2 regions of the Mesorhizobium sp. M4A.F.Ca.ET.090.04.2.1 genome follow, and region 2 is predicted to be linked to the other one. Evidence: riboswitches for the same ligand, from Rfam matches in the RefSeq annotation. Region 2 holds a riboswitch; the other holds the start of a gene.
What was found. A riboswitch is a leader RNA that binds a small molecule or an ion and turns the genes downstream of it on or off. The one in region 2 is predicted to bind S-adenosylmethionine.

Region 1 (11,574 bases), on a different contig from region 2:
CGCGCCACGACCGGCGACTGTTCTGTGCAATTGAAGAACGAGCGCCCGTCCAGGCTCTTGGAGTATCGGCCGATCCTGGCATGGGCCGGAATTTTGTCTGGGTCGGCCTTCAAGCCGAGCAGAATACGCAGTTTCTTGAAAGCCATCTATGGAGAGCCCCACCCCGACACTCACGTTGGAATCCGGGCTCCCGATTTGTAAAGGGTGGATTTTGGGTTTTGAACATGCGCGAGCATGAAATCGCTGGCCGCCAGCGCGCGGCTGTCACGACCGAAACTGACGTCGAGACTGGTTGCGCTTCCGTTTGGTCCGGCGCCCTACCGCCTTCGCTAGCGGCGGCCGAGCCAACCGTCACCCAACTTCGCGCAGGATGAAATCGTGCAGCATCTTGGCGGCCGGAGAGAGCACGCGGTTCTTCACCGTGATCAGGCTGTAGGGCCGGACCTCGATGTCGAACTCGGTCTGGACGACATCGATGGCGCCGGCCAGCCCGTCGGGATTCTGGATGAATTTCGCCACCTGCACCGACACCGGCGCAATAGCATCGGACTGCGCCACCATGACCAGGGTGAGCAGCAGCGAGCTGGTGTTGAGGATGCGATCCGGGAGCGCGATGTTGCGGTTGAGGAAATTGCTCTCCATCGCCTGGCGCAGCGGCGAGCCGCCGGACTGGAAGACCCAGTCATAGGCGGCGGTCTCCTCCAGCCGCACCGCCTTGCCGTTGCTCAGCGGGTGGCCTCGGCGCACGATCAGGCAGGCCTTCTCGACGCCGATGACGCGCGATTCGAACAGACGCGGATTGAGATCGTCGGGAATGCGCGCGATGATGAAATCGTGGCGCGACGCAATCAGCTCGCGTGCCAGCACGTTCGAGGTCTCGACCTGCATGGTGATCTCGATGCGCGGATAGAGGCGGCGGATCTCGCGGATCGCCGGCACCGCCAGTTCGATCGCCGGCGCCGTCACTGCGCCCAGGAATACCGAGCCACCCTTGCCCGCCTTGAGCTCAGAGATCTCGCGGTCGGCCTCGCGCATCTCGAGCAGGATCGAGCGCGCGCGCCTGGCCAGCGCCTTGCCGTAGGGCGTCAGCGTGATGCCGCGCGGCAGCCGCTCGCAGAGCTTCACGTCGAGCACCGCCTCCATTTCCGAAATCATGCGCGAGGCGGCGGGCTGCGATATGTTCATCACCTGGGCCGCGGCGCTTACCCGGCCGTGATCGTCAAGGGCTGCGATCATGCGCATATGGCGCAGGCTGAGCCCGCTGCGCAGAAGCGTTTCGCCATCTCCCGGCAGCTCGTCGTATCCACCTGAAATACCAACAGGATTGCCCAATGCCGCCATGCTTTGTCTTCGCTCCCGCAACGCATTCGTCGGCTTTTGATATATACCAGTTTCGGTATAGCAACCATCAGAGATCGCATTTGACAGTTATGTCAAAGGGACACACCCTTCGCGCGTCCCGTGGCATGACGGTCGATGACGAGGGAGATCGTGTCGACTGAAATCAGCGCCGCGGGGCCGATTGGGAGGATACCGGAGATCGATAGACGACAGCGGCGCATCTCGCGCTTCTGCTCGCCTGCGCGGCCCGCGAAGCCCCGAGGTGTCGCGTCCATCAACCAGGGAGAGTTACTGTGAAAATCATCAAGACACTGGCCGCCGTGGCGGCCCTTGGCATCGCGGCCATGACGCTGCCGGCGCATGCAGGCGAAGGCCTTGTCGGCGTGCTGATGCCGACAAAGACCTCGCAGCGCTGGATCAATGACGGCGACGCCGTCAAGTCGCAGCTCGAGGCTCTCGGCTACACCGTCGACCTGCAGTACGCGCAGGACGACATCCCGAACCAGCTCAGCCAGCTGGAAAACGAAATCACCAAGGGCCCGAAGGCGCTGATCATCGCCTCGATCGACGGCACCACGATGGCCGACGCGCTGCAGAAGGCCAACGACGCGGGCGTCGTCGTCGTCGCCTATGACCGCCTGATCAAGAAGACCCCGAACGTCGACTACTACACCACCTTCGACAATTTCGGCGTCGGCGTGATCCAGGCGAACTCCCTGGTCAAGGGCCTCAAGGAGCGCTTCCCGAACACCAAGCCGTGGAACGTCGAACTGTTCGGCGGCTCGCCGGACGACAACAACGCCTTCTTCTTCTACAATGGCGCGATCTCCGTCCTGCAGCCGCTGATCGACGACGGCTCGATCAAGATCAAGTCCGGCCAGACCGGCATGGACAAGGTCGGCACGCTGCGCTGGCTCGCCGCCACCGCCCAGGCGCGCATGGACAACCTGCTCTCGGCCAACTACTCGGACGGCAGCCGCGTCGATGGCGTTCTGTCGCCCTATGACGGCCTGTCGCGCGGCATCACCGCCTCGCTGCGCGCCGTCGGTTACGGTACCGACGCACAGCCCTGGCCGATCGTGACCGGTCAGGACGCCGAGACCGCCTCGGTGAAGCTGATCATCTCGGGCGAGCAGTACTCGACGGTGTTCAAGGACACCCGCGAACTGGCCAAGGCCACCGTGCAGCTGGTCGACAAGGTGCTCTCCGGCGGCAAGCCCGACGGCCTCGACGAAAAGACCTACAACAACGACGTCAAGGTCGTCCCCTCGATCCTGTTGACGCCGCATGAGGTCGACAAGTCGAACTACCAGGCGCAGGTAGTCGACTCCGGCTACATCAAGGCCGACGAGCTGAAGTAATCCGGCTTCAAAGGGAGGGGTCCTGCGCGACGCAGGGCCCCTTTTCGTTCAGAAGCGACCCCGGTATTGTTTTTTGCCGGCTTCTGCAGCGCCATGCACCGTCGCGGCGCGGACCAGACTGCAGTATGTTGATTTCGCGCATGACGCTTTCCGAAACCGGAAGGCATGCGCCAGGGAGCGGAATTCCTAATGACCTCGACGATTTTGGAGATGCGCGACATCACCAAGACGTTCCCCGGCGTGAAGGCGCTGTCGAACGTCAACCTCAGCGTCGAGGAAGGCGAGATTCACGCCGTCGTCGGCGAGAACGGCGCCGGCAAATCGACGCTGATGAAGGTGCTGTCAGGGGTCTATCCGTCCGGCACCTATGAGGGACAGATCGTCTTTCGCGGCCAGGAATGCCACTTCAAGGGAATCCATGACAGCGAGCATATCGGCATCGTCATCATCCACCAGGAGCTCGCCCTGGTGCCGATGCTGTCGATCGCGGAAAACATCTTCCTCGGCAACGAGCACGCGACCTATGGCGTCATCGACTGGAACGCCAACGAGAAGCGCACCGCCGCATTGCTGAAGAAAGTCGGGCTCAAGGAAGACCCCAAGACGCTGATCACCAATATCGGCGTCGGCAAGCAGCAGCTGGTCGAGATCGCCAAGGCGCTGAGCAAGGAAGTGAAGCTGCTGATCCTCGACGAACCGACGGCTTCGCTCAGCGAAAAGGACAGCCAGGCGCTGCTCGACCTTCTGCTCGAGTTCAAGCGGCAGGGCATGACCTCGATCCTGATCTCGCACAAGCTGAACGAGGTGAACCGGGTCGCCGACAAGGTCACGGTGATCCGCGACGGACGCACCATCGAGACCTTGCCCAGGGAAGACATCAGCGAAGACCGCATCATCACCTCGATGGTCGGCCGCTCGCTCGACGACCGCTATCCGCCGCGCGAGCCGCAGATCGGCGAGGTCGTCTTCGAGGTCAAGGACTGGTCGGTCTACCATCCGATCCACGCCGACCGGCAGGTGATCAAGAACGTCAACCTCAATGTGCGCAAGGGCGAGGTGGTTGGCATCGCCGGGCTGATGGGCGCCGGCCGGACCGAATTCGCGATGAGCCTGTTCGGCCGTTCCTATGGCCGGCACATCACCGGCGAGGTTTTGCTCGAAGGCAAGCCGATCGACCTTTCGTCGGTGAGCAAGGCGGTGGAGAACCGCATCGCCTATGTCACCGAGGACCGCAAGACCTACGGCCTCAACCTCATCGACCATATCAAGCACAATGTGACTTTGGCCAATTTGGGCGGAGTTTCGAGCCGCGGCGTCATCGACGACATGCGCGAAATGAGCGTGGCCAACGACTATCGCAAGAAGACGAACATCCGCGCGTCCAGCGTTTATCAGCTGACCGGCAATCTTTCTGGCGGCAACCAGCAGAAGGTGGTGCTGTCGAAATGGCTGTTCGCCGACCCGGAACTGCTGATCCTCGACGAGCCGACGCGCGGCATCGATGTCGGCGCCAAGTACGAAATCTATACGATCATCGCCCGTCTCGCCGCCGAGGGCAAAGCGATCATCGTCATCTCGTCGGAAATGCCGGAGCTGCTCGGCATCACCGACCGCATCTATGTCATGAACGAAGGGCGCATGGTCGGCGAAATGGCGGCAAGCGACGCCAGCCAGGAAAAAATCATGCGCGCCATCGTTCGCGGAGAAGGAAAAAAAGCATCATGAGCACAGAAAGCGCTCCCGCGCCGCAAAGCGGCGCAGCCGAAGACGTCAAGCAGGGTCCGCGCGTCGCCGTCTCGGCGCTGACGACGAACCTGCGCGAATACGGCCTGATCATCGCGCTGATCGTCATCATGCTGTTCTTCCAGTACACGACATCAGGAACGCTGTTCAAACCGGTCAATCTCAGCAACCTGGTGCAGCAGAACTCGTTCATTATCGTGATGGCGCTGGGCATGCTGCTGGTGATCGTATCCGGCCATATCGACCTCAGTGTCGGTTCAGTGGCGGGCTTCATCGGGGCGCTGGCGGCGATGATGATGGTCATCTGGCCGCTCGGGATAATAAGCAATCCGCTGGTGGTCTCGATCGTGTGCCTGATCGTGGGCGCCCTCATTGGCGCGGCGCAAGGCTACTGGATCGCCTATCACCGGATACCGAGCTTCATCGTGACGCTGGCGGGCATGCTGATCTTTCGAGGCATCTGCCAGGCCCTGCTGGGCGGCGGCTCCTCGGTCGGCCCGCTTCCAGACAGTTTCAAGGCGCTAAGCTCGGGCTTCATTCCGGACGTGATCGGGCCGCTGACGCTGATCCCGCCGACGGTGAATGCCGCCGGCAAGACCATCCTCGGCAGCGGGCTTACGCTGCACATGACGACGATCGTGCTCGGACTGATCGCGGTGCTGGCCTATGCCTATTTCGGGCTGCGGGCCCGCCGCAAGCGTGAGCGTCATGGCTATGAGGCCGAGCCTTTCCCGCTGTTCGTCATCAAGACGCTGGTCGGCAGCGCGTTGGCGCTGTTCCTGGTCTTCCAGTTCGCGAGCTACAGGGGCCTGCCGGTTGTGCTGCTGGTGATGGGCGTGCTGATCTCGCTGTTCGTCTTCGTCACCAAGCGCATGACCATCGGCCGCCGCATCTATGCCATGGGCGGCAACGCCAAGGCGGCGCAACTGTCGGGCATCAACACCGAACGGCTGACGCTGATGGTGTTCATCAACATGGGCGTGCTGTCGGCGCTCGGCGGCCTGATCATCGCGGCGCGCCTCGGCCAGGCGGTGCCCGCGGCCGGCCTCGGCAGCGAGCTCGACGTCATCGCGGCCGTGTTCATCGGCGGCGCCTCGGCGATGGGCGGCGTCGGGCAGGTCATCGGTGCGGTGGTCGGCGGCTTCATCATGGGTGTGATGAACAACGGCATGTCGATCATGGGCGTCAACGTCGACTGGCAGCAGGTGGTCAAGGGCCTGGTGCTGCTCGGCGCGGTGATCTTCGACGTCTACAACAAGAACAAGGCCTGACGGCAGCAATTCCAGGAAAGCTGCATAGCGGTTTTCCGTCCGGAATTGCGCAGAGACAATATATTGGAAGCGGTCGGCTGCTCGAAGCTGAACCGCACCAGCCGAGGAAAGCAGGAGGCATACGGGTCCAGATCGCGAAGCTGCCGGCAACCCGCCGGCGCCAAGAAGTCCCCGGAGGGACCAGGCTCGCGAGCGCAATCCGGACGAAGAGTTTCAACCGTGGCACGGAACTGTTCCGGGCCGCGACGGTCAGGGTTTGCCCATCGGCGGCCGGGCCAAGGCAAAAGAGAGAGGGTTCATCATGCTGATCTCCCAGATCCTCGACGACGCCGAGACGATCCGCGTCGTCGCCCGCAACGGCGGCAAGACGCGGATCATCAACGGCGCCCGCAGCGTCTATTCGCTGGCGATGGAGGCGGCGCGCACCGGCACCGGCCTCGTGGCGCTGATCGAGCGCAAGGGTTTCGGCGAAACCATCGATCTCGATGCCGTTTACAAGAAAGGACGGCTGGTCTCGCCGATCAACCATCCGGATCCGGCGCACCTGCATCTCACAGGCACCGGCCTGACGCATTTGGGCTCCGCCGCGACGCGCGATTCCATGCACAGGAAGCTCAGCGCCGACGGTGAGGAGCAACTCACCGATTCCATGAAGATGTTCCGCATGGGGCTGGAAGGGGGCAAGCCTCCAAAGGGCCAGGTCGGCGTGCAGCCGGAGTGGTTCTACAAGGGCAACGGCACGATGGCAGTGGCGCCGGGCGCGGCGCTAATGTCGCCCGCTTTCGCGCAGGACGCCGGCGAGGAGCCGGAGATAGCCGGCATCTACGTCATCGGCGACGACGGCGCGCCGTTCCGTGTCGGCTTCACCCTGTCGAACGAGTTCTCAGACCATGTGACGGAGCGGGTGAACTACCTGTTCCTCGCCCACTCCAAGCTGCGCAACGCCTCGTTCGGGCCAGAGATCCTGATCGGCGACCTGCCGGCCGACATCAGGGGCTCCTCGCGCATCTGGCGCGACGGCAAGCTGCTTTGGGAAAAGCCGTTCCTGTCGGGCGAGGCGAACATGTCGCATACCATCGCCAATCTCGAGCATCACCACTTCAAATACTCGGCCTTCCGCCAGCCGGGCGACGTGCATGTCCACATGTTCGGCACGGCGACGCTCTCCTTCGCCGACGGCGTCAAGACCGAGGCGGGCGACACTTTCGAGATCGAGGCGAAGGATTTCGGCCTGCCGCTGCGCAACCCGCTCGAGATCGAGAAGCCGGTGAAGGTGGCGGTCAAGGCGCTTTGAGCGCATTCTCCTTCTCCCCTTGTGGGAGAAGGTGGCCTCGCGAAGCGAGGTCGGATGAGGGGTGCTCCAGCTTGGCAAAGACGGGTGATCCGTCACCTACCCCTCATCCGTCTCGGCGCTGCGCACCGATCCACCTTCTCCCACAAGGGGAGAAGGCGGAGGGCGCACAACCTCAATAGATATCGAAGTCGAAATACTTCGCCTGGATCTTCTTGTAGGTGCCGTCGGCGACGATGGCGTCTATTGCCGCGTTGAGCTTGTCGCGAAGTGCAGTGTCGTCCAGGCGCACGGCGATGCCGGCTTCGGTCTCGGTGCCCTTGACGTCACCGACCAGCTTGCAGCAGCCGTCGCTCGCCTTCTTCAGCCAGTCCACCAGCACGAACTTGTCCGAAATGACGGCGTCGAGCCGGCCGTTCTGGAGATCGGTAATCGCCTCCTCCTGGGTCGGATAGAGCTTGGCCTCGGCGCCGGCCTTACCATAAACGTCCTGGGCGAAGTCGGCCTGAGTGGTCGAGGCCTGGGCGCCCACCGTCTTGCCGGCGAGCGCGGCCGGTTCGGTCGAGGTGAGTTCGCTGTCCTTCGGCGCGACCAGCGCAAGCGGCGTCGTATAGTATTTGTGGGTGAAGGCGACCTGCTTCTTGCGCTCCTCGGTGATGCTCATCGAAGCGATAATGGCGTCGAATTTCTTGGCCTGGAGGGCCGGAATGATGCCGTCCCAGTCCTGGGTGACGATCTCGCATTCGACCTTCATCTGCGCGCACAGCGCGTTGGCGATGTCGATGTCGAAGCCCTCGACCTTGCCGTCCGGCGTGATGGTGTTGAACGGCGGATAGGCGCCCTCGGTGCCGATCTTGATCTTTTCCGCGGCCTGCGCCGACAGGGCGCCGGCGCCGAGCGCCAGCATGGCGGCAGCGGCCGCCGACAGGATCCATCTCGAAATCCGCATTGTCTTCTTCCCCTTCATTTCCGTCACCTTGACGGGCTGGGCACAGCCAAGCATGCCGCGTGGGGCCGGGCAAGCGGAGTCTAACGATGACGATGGATCAGCGCGCGGCGCGGAAATGCTTGGAGAGCTTCAGGCCCTGCGCCTGGTAGTTCGAGCCGAGATCGGTGCCGTAAAGCGCCTGTGGCCGCTTCAGCATGTGTTCGTAAACCAGACGGCCGACGATCTGGCCGTGGTCGAGGATGAACGGCACCTCGTGGCTGCGCACTTCGAGCACCGCCCGGCTGCCGGTGCCGCCGGCCGCCGAATGGCCGAAGCCCGGATCGAAGAAGCCGGCATAGTGGACGCGGAATTCGCCGACCAGCGGATCGAAGGGCGTCATCTCGGCGGCGTAGAGCGGCGGCACATGCACCGCCTCGCGGCTGACCAGGATGTAGAATTCGTCTGGATCGAGCACCAATTCTCCGGCGCCGCTCTTGTAGAGCGGCTCCCAGAAATCGACGACGTCCTGCGCGGCCCGCTTGTCGACATCGACGAGGCCGGTATGGTGCTTGCCGCGATAGCCGACCAGCCCGTCCTTGTCGCCGTCGAGATCGATCGAGAGCGCGATGCCACCGCCGGAAATGTTGGGCGGCTCGGTGGCGACCAGCATCTCGCCATGGTGGAGCTCGCGCAACTCGCTCTCCGACAGCAGCGCATTGCCGGTGCGGAAACGGATTTGCGACAGCCGGGATCCGGCACGCACCACGATCGGGAAGGTGCGCGGGCTGACCTCGAGGTAGAGCGGCCCGGCATAGCCGGCAGCGATCTTGTCGAACTCGTGACCGCGGTCGGTCATCACCCGGGTGAAGATGTCGAGCCGCCCGGTCGAGCTTTTCGGATTGGCCGAGGCAGAGACATTCGCCGGCAATGCCAGGCTCTCCAGCAGCGGCACGATGTAGACGCAGCCCGTCTCCAGCACAGCGCCGTCAGCGAGATTGATCTCGTGCAGCTTCAGCCGGTCGAGCTTGTCGGCCACCAGATGATCGGGGCCGGGCAGGAAGGAGGCGCGCACGCGGAAAGCCTTGTCGCCCAGCCTGAGGTCGAGGCTGGCCGGCTGGACCTGGTCGGCATCGAGGGCGCGCGGCGACTTCAGCGCGCCGGACTGGAACAGCGCGGAAATGTCCTGATCGGGAAGAATGCCTGTCTGCCGCAAAGCTGGCTCCGCTCCAAGGCCGCTGGTACAAACCTCTTAATGAAGCCGGCAATTGACGCAAGCGCGGTGCGGGTCTAAAGGGTCGTTATCCCGTGGTGATTTGGCCGGTCGGCTTGCAGCCACGTTAAACAAGTCGCTAAAGGACCGTCGGGCCGCAAGGCCGTATGGACCGGTTGCGACTTTTCGCGGCCGGTTTTTTTGTATCTGGAAGTAGAGCGATGACCAAGAAGCGTGACTGGAAGCCTCAGACGGCACTCGTGCATGGCGGAACGCTGCGTTCCGGCTTCGGCGAGACAGCCGAGGCGATGTACCTCACCCAAGGCTATGTCTATGAGACGGCGCAGGCGGCGGAGGCCCGCTTCAAGGGCGAGGAACCAGGCTTCATCTATTCGCGCTACGCCAACCCGACGGTCGACATGTTCGAAAAACGCATGTGCGCGCTGGAAGGTGCGGAGGACGCGCGCGCGACCTCCTCCGGCATGGCCGCGGTGACGGCGGCACTACTGTGCAGCGCCAGGGCCGGCGACCATATCGTGGCGGCGCGCGCGCTGTTCGGCTCCTGCCGCTGGGTGGTCGAGACGCTGGCGCCGAAATACGGCATCGAGGCGACGCTGGTCGACGGCACCGACATCGCCAACTGGGAAAAGGCGGTGAAGCCCAACACCAAGCTGTTCTTCCTGGAAAGCCCGACCAACCCGACGCTGGAAGTGGTCGATATCGCCGCCGTCGCGGCACTCGCCAATTCGATCGGCGCCAGACTGATCGTCGACAATGTCTTCGCCACGCCCCTGCAGCAGAAGCCCTTGCAGCTCGGTGCCCATATTGTGGTCTATTCGGCGACCAAGCACATCGACGGCCAGGGGCGCTGCCTCGGTGGCGTCATCCTGTCGGACAAGAAGTGGATCGACGAGAACCTGCACGACTATTTCCGCCATACCGGCCCCAGCCTGTCGCCGTTCAACGCCTGGACGCTGCTGAAGGGCCTGGAGACGCTGCCGCTGCGGGTGCGCCAGCAGACCGAAAGCGCCGGCAAGATCGCCGACTTCCTCGCCGAACGGCCGGAGATCGCCCGCGTCATCTATCCGGGCCGGGCCGACCACCCGCAGGCCGAGATCGTCAGGAAGCAGATGTCGGGCGGCTCGACGCTGATCTGCCTCGACGTCAAGGGCGGCAAGCAGGCGGCCTTCGCCTTCCAGAACGCCCTCGACATCGTGCTGATCTCCAATAATCTCGGCGACGCCAAGAGCCTGATCACCCACCCGGCGACGACCACGCACAAGAACCTCAGCGACGAAGCGCGCGCCGAGCTCGGCATCGGCCCGGGCACGCTCCGGCTCTCGGTCGGCCTGGAGGACACGGACGACCTGCTCGCCGATGTCGAGCAGGCACTGAAGGCGGCGAAATAGGGGACCTGGGCGAAGGCCCCGGTCAGGCACTCGAGGGCGTCTCTTCCAGTTCGGCCACCTTGGTGCCGATGGTCATGGCGTTGCCGCGCCAGTCGACGGCGCCGCCCAGCCAACCGCGCGCCCATATCGCCGGCAGCATCGCGTCGCGCGCGATCATGGCGGCGACGATGCGCGGCGACAGGTACCAGCCCTTGGCCGAGGCGAGCGCGCATTCCGGCAGATAGGCGAGCGCCAGCACGCAAAGCGCCGTGGCCGGCAGGCTGATGCCCGCGTGAGCCGCCGCAAACAGCGCCAGCAGCAGCGGCAGCGCCGCGCCGGTCATGATCTCCGGCGCGAAGAACAGCGGGAAGGTGACGCGGCGCAGCCGCGCCCAGCGCGCCTGGCGCGACCAGATCTCGCCGAGCCGGCGCTCGCCCAGCGGCTGTTCGAAGGGCGAGGCAACGAGATGGACGCGAAGGCCGAGCCCGTTGACCAGCTTGGTCGCCGCGGCGTCCTCGGCGATCTCGGCGGCAAGCGCGCGGATGCCGCCATTGGCGTCGAGCATGGGCTTGTTCCACAGCATGCTCTTGCCCTGGGCAAAGCCGAGGCCAAGCGCCTCGCCGGCATATTGCCAGCGCGCCTGCAGCGTGTTGAGGAAGGCGCATTCGACCTCCGCCCAGAAGCCGTCCGGCCGCGAGCCGATCGGCGTCGAGCAGACGAGGCCACTGTCCGACCGCCAGGCTGCCATCAGATGCTGAATATAGTCGTGCCGCATCAGCACGTTGGAATCGGCGAGGATCACCCAGTGATGGCGCGCCGCCTCCCAGCCCTTGACGCAATTGTTGAGCTTCGGATTGGCGCTGACGCGGTCGTCGCCGACCAGCAGCCGGGCGGGCACCTTGGGAAACCGGGCAATCGCCCGGTTTATCAGCTTGGCCACCGGATCGTCGGCATGGGCGACGCAGAAGATCAGTTCGTAACGCGGCCAGTCGAGCGTGAAAGCGCGCTGGAGCGTCTCCTCGGTGAACGGCTCGACGCCGC
Region 2 (7,968 bases):
GCGCAGATAGGCGAGAACCTCGCCCCGCAGGTCGCCGGGCACGCGGAACGCCAGCCCGATGCAGGAGCCGCCACGGTCGAGGCCGAGCACCAGGCCCGGCCGCTGCCGCGTGCCTCGGTGCACGAAGGAATAGACACAAAGCGACCGCCGATAGCCGAAAAGGCGCGCGCGGCGCGTCTCGACATGCGCGAATCCAGGGCGCCAGATCAGCGACCCATAGCCAAAAACCCAAAAATCGCCCATATCGCCAAGCCTGATCGCGTGAGTCCCGACCGCACGCCGGAATCAGTGTTTCCGTCTTCCGCTTGTTGCGTAACAACCGTCCGCCCGCAATATCAGGGGCAATGAGAGCTCCAGCATGACGTCAACTGACCAGCGCCCGCCGAACTTTCGCCGCCGGCTGTTCTGGCTCGCCGCTTTCATTGCAGTGCTGTTCGCCATCTACAGCGCCGGCTGGTTCTACCTCGCCGATCGCGTCAGGGCCGAGGCCGACAAGGCGGTGGCCGCGCTCAACGCCAAGGGCATCGAGGCCGGCTGCGCCAACCTGACCGTCAGCGGCTATCCGCTCAGTTTCGCCATTTCCTGCGACACGCTCGCCTATGAGGACGATGCCAGGAACCTCGCCGCCTCGACCGGCAGCTTCAATGCCGTGGCTGCGATCAACCAGCCCCTGTCGCCTGTTGCTGATCTACGCGGGCCGCTCAGGACCTCCATGCCCGGGATGACGCCGCTATGGATCGACTGGGACAAGCTGCGGGCGGATGCGAAGCTCTCCTGGCCGCTGCCCCGGCGCGTCGCGCTGAAGGCCGAGGGCCTGTCCGGCCAGACCGATCCGGCTGACAACAGTGATCCTGTCGAACTGTTCTATGCCGGAAAGGCTGCCGGGCAATTGCAGCCGAATGGCCAGGACATCGGCTATGCCGGCAGTTTCAACGATCTCGAGATCGACGCCGATGCTATCGGCGGACGCGTGCTGCCGCCGCTCGACGGTAGTGGCGAGGCGACGCTGAAGAACGGTGTCGTGCTGATCAGGACGCAGCCGAAGAGCCTGCGCGGCCAGTCGGTCGACATCGCAAAGCTCGATCTGTCGTCTGGCGAAGCACGGATAACGGTGTCCGGGCCGCTATCGGTCGATGCCGACGGCCTGATCGACGCCGACCTGACGATCAAGCTCAGGAATCCCAAGGCGGTGGCGGCGATCCTTGGCGGCGCCATTCCCGAGCGCAAGAGCGAGATCGAGCAAGGCTTTGCCGGCCTGGCGATGCTCGGTAACGAACCGTCCATGCCGCTCAGGATCGTCAAGGGCAAGGCCTCGCTCGGCTTCATCCCGCTCGGCAAGATCAAGCCGGTCAACTAGAGCATGGTTCCGAACCGAGGGCCCGCGTCAGCAAAAGGTGGAAACAGGTCTTCGGACAAGATCATGCTCAACAAGAGATTGCGAGCAGATGGATAAACCGGTCAAGCTCCTGAGTGTTGGCGCGTTCACCCTCGACACGATCCTTCGCCTCGACACGCTGCCCGTGCATCAGGGCAAGTTCATCGCTTCCGATGGCGTCCAGATCGCCTCGGGCATGGCAACCAGCGCCGCTTGCGCCGCCCGCCGTCTCGGCGCCGAAGTCTCGCTCTGGGCAAGTGCGGGCGATGATGCCGTCGGCGACCAGCTGATTGCCGAGATCGAGGCCGAGGGCGTCGATTGCAGCCTGGTCCGACGTGTGGCCGGCGCGCGCTCGGCGCTGGCCGCGATCCTCGTTGACGCGCATGGCGAGCGCATCATCGTTCCGTTCTACGACCGCAAGGCGCAGGCCGACCCCGCTGAATTGCCCGCCGATCTCTCCGCCTTCGACGCCGTGCTGGTCGACGTCCGCTGGCCGGGCGCCGCGGCGCTCGCCCTGAACGCGGCGCGCGCCAATGGCCGGCCTGCGATCCTCGATGCCGATACCGCGCCGCTGGAGGTGCTGGAGCAGTTGTTGCCGCTGGCCACGCACATCGTCGCTTCCGAACCCGCGGCGCGTATCGTCTGCGGCCATGCGCTCGATCCGGAAACCGCCTGCGCCGATCTTGCCAGCCGTACCGACGCCTTTGTCGCGGTCACCGGCGGCGCGGCGGGAAGCTGGTGGCACGACCGTTCCACCGGCTCGGTCCGCCATGTCGCGGCGCCGAGGATCAAGGCGGTCGATACGTTGGCGGCCGGCGATGTGTTTCACGGCGCCTTTGCCGTCGGCCTCGCGGAAGCTATGCCGCCCGAGCAGGCCTTGCGCTTTGCCAGTGCTGCGGCGGCGCTCAAATGCCAGCGCTTCGGCGGCCGGCTCGGCGCCCCGGACCGGGCAGAGACGCTGGCCATGATGGCGGCCCACTGACCCGGCGATTAGAAGCTCTAGACGCGCCTATCCCTTGGCGCCGGGATGCTCGACGACCTGGCGGCCGAAGTCCGGCACATCGATGTCCTGGCCGGCCGCGATGATCGAGCGGCGGACCGCGCGCGTGCGCGTGAACAGGTCGAACAGTTTCTCGCCGTCGCCCCAGCGGATCGCCCGCTGCAGCGAAGCAAGGTCCTCCGAAAACCGCGCCAGCATTTCCAGGATAGCGTCCTTGTTGTGCAGGCAGACGTCGCGCCACATGGTCGGGTCGGACGCGGCAAGGCGAGTGAAGTCGCGGAAACCGGAGGCGGAGTACTTGATGACTTCGGTCTTGGTCACCGATTCCAGGTCGTCCGCGGTCCCGACGATGTTGTAGGCGATGATGTGCGGCAGGTGCGAGACGATGGCCAGCGTCATGTCGTGATGCTGCGGATCCATTGTGTCTATGTTTGAGCCGCAGCGCCGCCAGAACTCTGAAAGCCTTTCCAATGCCGCGGGATCGGTGCCGGGCACCGGCGTGAAGATGCACCAGCGGTTGTCGAAGAGGTCGGCGAAGCCAGCGTCCGGTCCGGACTTCTCGGTGCCGGCCAGAGGATGGCCAGGAATGAAGTGAACGCCGTCAGGTACATAAGGCTGCATCTGCGCGATGACCGAAGCCTTGGTCGAGCCGACATCGGTGAGGATGGCGCCCTTCTTCAGCGCCGGCGCGATCTCCTCCGCCACTTCGCCGGAGGAGCCGACCGGCACCGAGACGATAACCAGATCGGCATCGCGCACCGCTTGCCTGGCGTCGGTTGCGTAGGAATCGCCGAGGCCGAGCTCCTCGGCCCGCGCCAGCGTGGCGGGGCTGCGGGTGGCGATGGCGACATGGCGGGCCAGGCCCTCGCGGCGGATGACGCGGGCCAGCGACGAGCCGATCAGGCCGATGCCGACCAGCGCGATCTTTTCGAACATCACAGGTGCCATGGCGCTCAACTTTTCAGGAAGGTCGTGAGGGCGGCAATCACGCCGCGATTGGCTTCTTCGATGCCGACGCTCATGCGCAGCGCGTTGGGGAAGCCGTAGCCGGAAACCCGCCGCAATATGTAGCCGCGCGCCGTGAGATAGTCGTCCGCCGCCGCCGCCGAATGCTTGCCGTCCTCGGGGAAGTGGATCAGCACGAAATTGCCGACGCTCGGCGTCACGCGCAGCCCGAGCTTGGTCAGTTCGTCGCTCAGCCAGGCGAGCCAGGTTTCGTTATGCGCCACGCTGCGCTCGACATGGGCGCGGTCGCGGATCGCCGCGATGCCGGCCTCGATCGCCGTTGCGTTGACGTTGAAGGGGCCGCGCACGCGGTTGATCGCGTCGACGATGTGCATGGGGCCATACATCCAGCCGATGCGCGCGCCGCCAAGGCCGATTTTGGAGAAGGTGCGGGTCATCACCACGTTCTCCGCGCTTCCCGCCAGTTCGATGCCGGCCTCGTAGTCGTTGCGGCGCACATATTCGGCGTAGGCCCCATCCAGCACCAAGAGCACGTTCTTCGGCAGGCCGGCATGCAGCCGGCGCACTTCCTGGAACGGCACGTATGTACCGGTCGGATTGTTGGGATTGGCGAGGAAGATGATGCGGGTCCGCGGCGTCACCGCTGCCAGGATCGCGTCGATGTCGGCGCGCTCATGGGTCTCCTTCACCGTGACCGGCGTGGCGCCGGCCGACTGGATGTAGATCTTGTAGACCATGAAGGCGTGCTCGGTGATGATGGCTTCATCGCCGGACGCAAGATAGGTCTGCGCCAACAGGCCGAGAATCTCGTCGGAGCCGTTGGAGCAGATGATGTTCGCAGGGTTGAGGCCGTGCGCCTCGGCGATCGCCTCGCGCAGCCGCCTGGCGGTGCCGTCGGGATAGACGTCGAGCCTTGCGGCAACCTCCCGCGCCGCCTCGATCGCCTTCGGCGAGGGGCCGAGCGGGTTCTCGTTCGACGACAGTTTATGGACCTTGGCGACACCGGCAGGCGCTGTGCTCTTGCCGGGCACATAGGCTTCGATGTCCATGATGCCCGCGCGGGGCGTCGGACGTGCCTTGTCAGGTGTCTGGTTCATGTCCAAAAGTCCGTCGAGGATGCCTCCAACCGAAGGCCGCAGCGGAAATACAAGCCGTGGCCGCGAATGTCGAGAGGGCGGCAAGGGCGCGAAAAGCCCGACCGTTGACGCCGAGCCGCGCTGGCCCTAGAAGAGCAGCGACAGTTCCGTGGTGATTTGGCCGGTCGGCTTGCAGCCACGTTAAACAATTCGCTAAAGGGCCGTTTGCATCCTGTAACCGGCTTTGCGAAGGCATTGCCGGTTTTTTGTTGCCCGCCGCCGGCCGGACAGTCGCCTGGTCCGGAAACCGGAATCGGTTTCCGGAAACCACGGTGCCTAATGTAAGAGGATGTTATGGCCGTTCTGCGCGCCGCAAAAACCAGCAACGAGGCCGACAATCCGTCGAGCCCGGTGTTGCGCTTCGGCGCCGACAAGCCGCTCAAGCTCGATGCCGGCGCGCTGCTGTCGCCGTTTCAGATCGCCTACCAGACCTATGGCACGCTGAACGACGCCCGCTCCAACGCCATCCTGGTCTGCCACGCGCTGACTGGCGACCAGCATGTCGCCAGCACCAATCCGGTGACCGGCAAGCCGGGCTGGTGGCAGGTGTTGATCGGTCCCGGCAAGATCATCGACACCAACCGCTTCTTCGTCATCTGCTCCAACGTGCTGGGCGGCTGCCTCGGCTCGACCGGCCCGGCTTCGACCAATCCGGCCACCGGCAAGCCCTACGGCCTCGACCTGCCGGTCATCACCATCCGCGACATGGTGCGGGCGCAGCTGATGCTGGTCGACCATTTCGGCATCGAGAAGCTGTTTTGCGTGCTTGGCGGCTCGATGGGCGGCATGCAGGTGCTGGAATGGGCGGCGAGCTATCCCGAGCGCGTCTTCTCGGCGCTGCCGATCGCCACCGGGGCACGTCATTCCTCGCAGAACATCGCCTTCCACGAAGTGGGCCGGCAAGCCGTCATGGCCGATCCGGAATGGCATGGCGGCAAGTATTTCGAATACGGCAAGCGTCCGGAGAAGGGGCTGGCGGTGGCGCGCATGGCCGCCCATATCACCTACCTTTCGGAGGCGGCGCTGCACCGCAAGTTCGGCCGCAACCTGCAGGATCGCGAGGCGCTGACCTTCGGTTTCGACGCCGACTTCCAGATCGAAAGCTACCTGCGCCATCAGGGCATGACCTTCGTCGACCGCTTCGACGCCAACACCTACCTCTATTTGACCCGCGCGATGGACTATTTCGACCTCGTCGCCGATCACGGTGGTCGCCTGGCCGATGCCTTCGCCGGCACCAAGACGCGCTTCTGCCTGGTCTCCTTCACCTCCGATTGGCTGTTCCCGACCGAGGAAAGCCGTTCGATCGTGCATGCGCTGAACGCTGCCGGCGCCTCCGTCTCCTTCGTCGAGATCGAGACCGATCGCGGCCATGACGCCTTCCTGCTCGATGAGCCGGAACTGTTCGCCGCCATCAACGGCTTCATCGGCTCGGCCGCGCGGGCAAGGGGGCTGAGCGCATGACCCCGGAAAGTTGCAGACTTTCCGAGTCAGGATCATGCGCCAAAAGGGAGGCCAGCCTGTGAGCGTCAACCGCGCCCAGCGCGTCGACCTTGAAGTCGTCGCCGATCTCATCCCGCCGCAGTCACGGGTGCTCGATGTCGGCTCCGGCGATGGGCTGCTGCTCGAATTACTACAGGAAACCAAGCAGGTCGACGGCCGTGGGCTGGAACTGTCGCAGCGCGGCGTTAACGAATGCGTGGCGCGCGGCCTCTCGGTCATCCAGGGCGACGCCGACAAGGATCTCGAATTCTATCCCGACAAGGGCTTCGATTTCGTCGTCCTGTCGCAGACCCTGCAGGCGACCCGCAATCCGAAGCTGGTGCTCGACGAGTTGCTCAGAATCGGCAACCGCGCCATCGTCTCTTTCCCCAATTTCGGCCACTGGCGGGTGCGCCTGTCGCTGTTCGTCAAGGGGCGGATGCCGGTGACCAAGGATCTGCCCTATTCCTGGTACGACACGCCCAACATCCATTTCTGCACCATCCGTGACTTCGTCAATCTGTGCGAGGAGCTTGGCGCCACGGTGGAAAAGGCAACCGCCCTCGACGGCAATGGTCAGAGGATCGGCCTCTCCATGCCGTGGTGGTTCTGGAATTTCTTCGGCCAGCAGGCAGTGTTTCTGCTGAAGCGATGATTGCGATGCGTCTCTTTCGTCGGCGTGCGGCCACGGTTGAAATCCCGCCCGACATTCTGTCCGGGATAAAGGCGGGAATTCTTGTCTGCACCTCACCGCGCAGCGGTAGCAATCATCTCGCTGGGTTGATGGCCTCCGCCGAACTGGGGCGTCCACTTGAGTGGTTTGGCGGTCGCCGTTTGCTGGAGCTGCCGGATTATCCTCGCGCCCCCCGCGCGCAGCTTCTGCGTGCGGTGACGGACGGGCGATCCTCTTCAGGAATCTACGCGATCAAGCTTTTCGCAAGCCAATTTGCTCAAGTTGCCAAGAAATTGAACCTGCCCGCGAGCCTTCCGAATCCGCGTTACGTCCGCTTGACGCGCCGTGATCGGCTGGGCCAGGCGATTTCTTGGGCCCGCGCCCGTCAAACCCGCAGATTCCGCTCCACGGAAATCAATGACACACCGCCGCGCTATGACGGTGGCGCGATCGTCGATTCGCTTGAAAGAATTCTGATGGAAAATCTGGCTTGGGATGGCTGGTTCGCAAAAAACGGACTGCCCTACCTTTCTCTGACTTACGAGCAAATTCAGCAAGATCCGCGAGCAAGCCTCAAGCAAATTGCACGCTTGGCGGATACCGAACTTACCTGGGGAACCAACATCGAGTCAGGTCTCGAAATCCAGCGCGACACAATCAATGACGAATGGAGGGAGCGCTTTCTGTCCGAGTACGCCGATCCTTCGAGCTTCTGGCATCGCCCGCGCCACTTCCGTGGTTTCCTGAAGAACTAGAAACAACGAAAACCCACTTGATCGAGGCGGCGAACTCGCAGATGTGGGTAGCGTCTCGGTCGTTTGACAGCAGGCCACCAGGGTTATAGCGACATACACTCCGATGAACCGGTAGCGCCCCCGATGGCTGACGAATACCCCGACTATTCAATCGTCGTGGAAATGGAGAACGCCAAGTCGATCGACTGGGCCGAGATCGGCGTTGGGCTGAACGCCCTGGCGCGCGAAATCGCCGCGGTTTCCGCGATCGGCTTTGCGAGACCGAAACTGATCATCTCGCATGGCGGGCAAGCCGAGGACGCGGACACGCTTCGGCGCAACTTCCGTGCCGAAGCGCCGCGATTGGAAGAAGTGGCGGAGATAGGCTTCGTGGCTTGCCCTGGCGGCCGCTACTACGACCTCAAGAACAATGGCATCAAGGCAACCGAGGGCGAACTGGTCGTCTTCCTGGACTCAGACACCGTACCGGAACGCGACTGGCTTGCAACCCTGCTCGGCCCGTTTCAGGACCCTGGCATCGTCTGTGTCAACGGCTACACGTATCTTTTGTGCGATGACTTCTTTTCGAGAACCTTTGCCCT

Region 1: it holds a riboswitch for S-adenosylmethionine, as region 2 does, so the genes downstream of both, EN781_RS01900 (O-succinylhomoserine sulfhydrylase) here and EN781_RS16625 (homoserine O-acetyltransferase) in region 2, are expected to answer to the same signal.

Annotation. Positions count from the first base shown of each region.
Region 1 covers NZ_RZOT01000010.1:16,129-27,702, forward strand. The annotation lists gene EN781_RS34080 (hypothetical protein) at 1-146, opposite strand, end outside; gene EN781_RS01865 (LysR family transcriptional regulator) at 352-1,341, opposite strand; gene chvE (multiple monosaccharide ABC transporter substrate-binding protein) at 1,635-2,702, shown strand; gene mmsA (multiple monosaccharide ABC transporter ATP-binding protein) at 2,892-4,427, shown strand; gene mmsB (multiple monosaccharide ABC transporter permease) at 4,424-5,716, shown strand; gene araD1 (AraD1 family protein) at 6,018-7,010, shown strand; gene EN781_RS01890 (ABC transporter substrate-binding protein) at 7,183-7,956, opposite strand; gene EN781_RS01895 (2'-deoxycytidine 5'-triphosphate deaminase) at 8,054-9,148, opposite strand; SAM riboswitch at 9,231-9,308, shown strand; gene EN781_RS01900 (O-succinylhomoserine sulfhydrylase) at 9,367-10,554, shown strand; gene EN781_RS01905 (ceramide glucosyltransferase) at 10,577-11,574, opposite strand, start outside.
Region 2 covers NZ_RZOT01000216.1:331-8,298, reverse strand. The annotation lists gene EN781_RS16650 (gamma-glutamylcyclotransferase) at 1-243, opposite strand, end outside; gene EN781_RS16645 (DUF2125 domain-containing protein) at 359-1,357, shown strand; gene EN781_RS16640 (sugar kinase) at 1,446-2,357, shown strand; gene EN781_RS16635 (prephenate/arogenate dehydrogenase family protein) at 2,385-3,323, opposite strand; gene hisC (histidinol-phosphate transaminase) at 3,329-4,438, opposite strand; SAM riboswitch at 4,577-4,654, shown strand; gene EN781_RS16625 (homoserine O-acetyltransferase) at 4,772-5,941, shown strand; gene metW (methionine biosynthesis protein MetW) at 6,000-6,614, shown strand; gene EN781_RS16615 (Stf0 family sulfotransferase) at 6,560-7,387, shown strand; partial or broken gene EN781_RS16610 (glycosyltransferase family 2 protein) at 7,511-7,968, shown strand, end outside.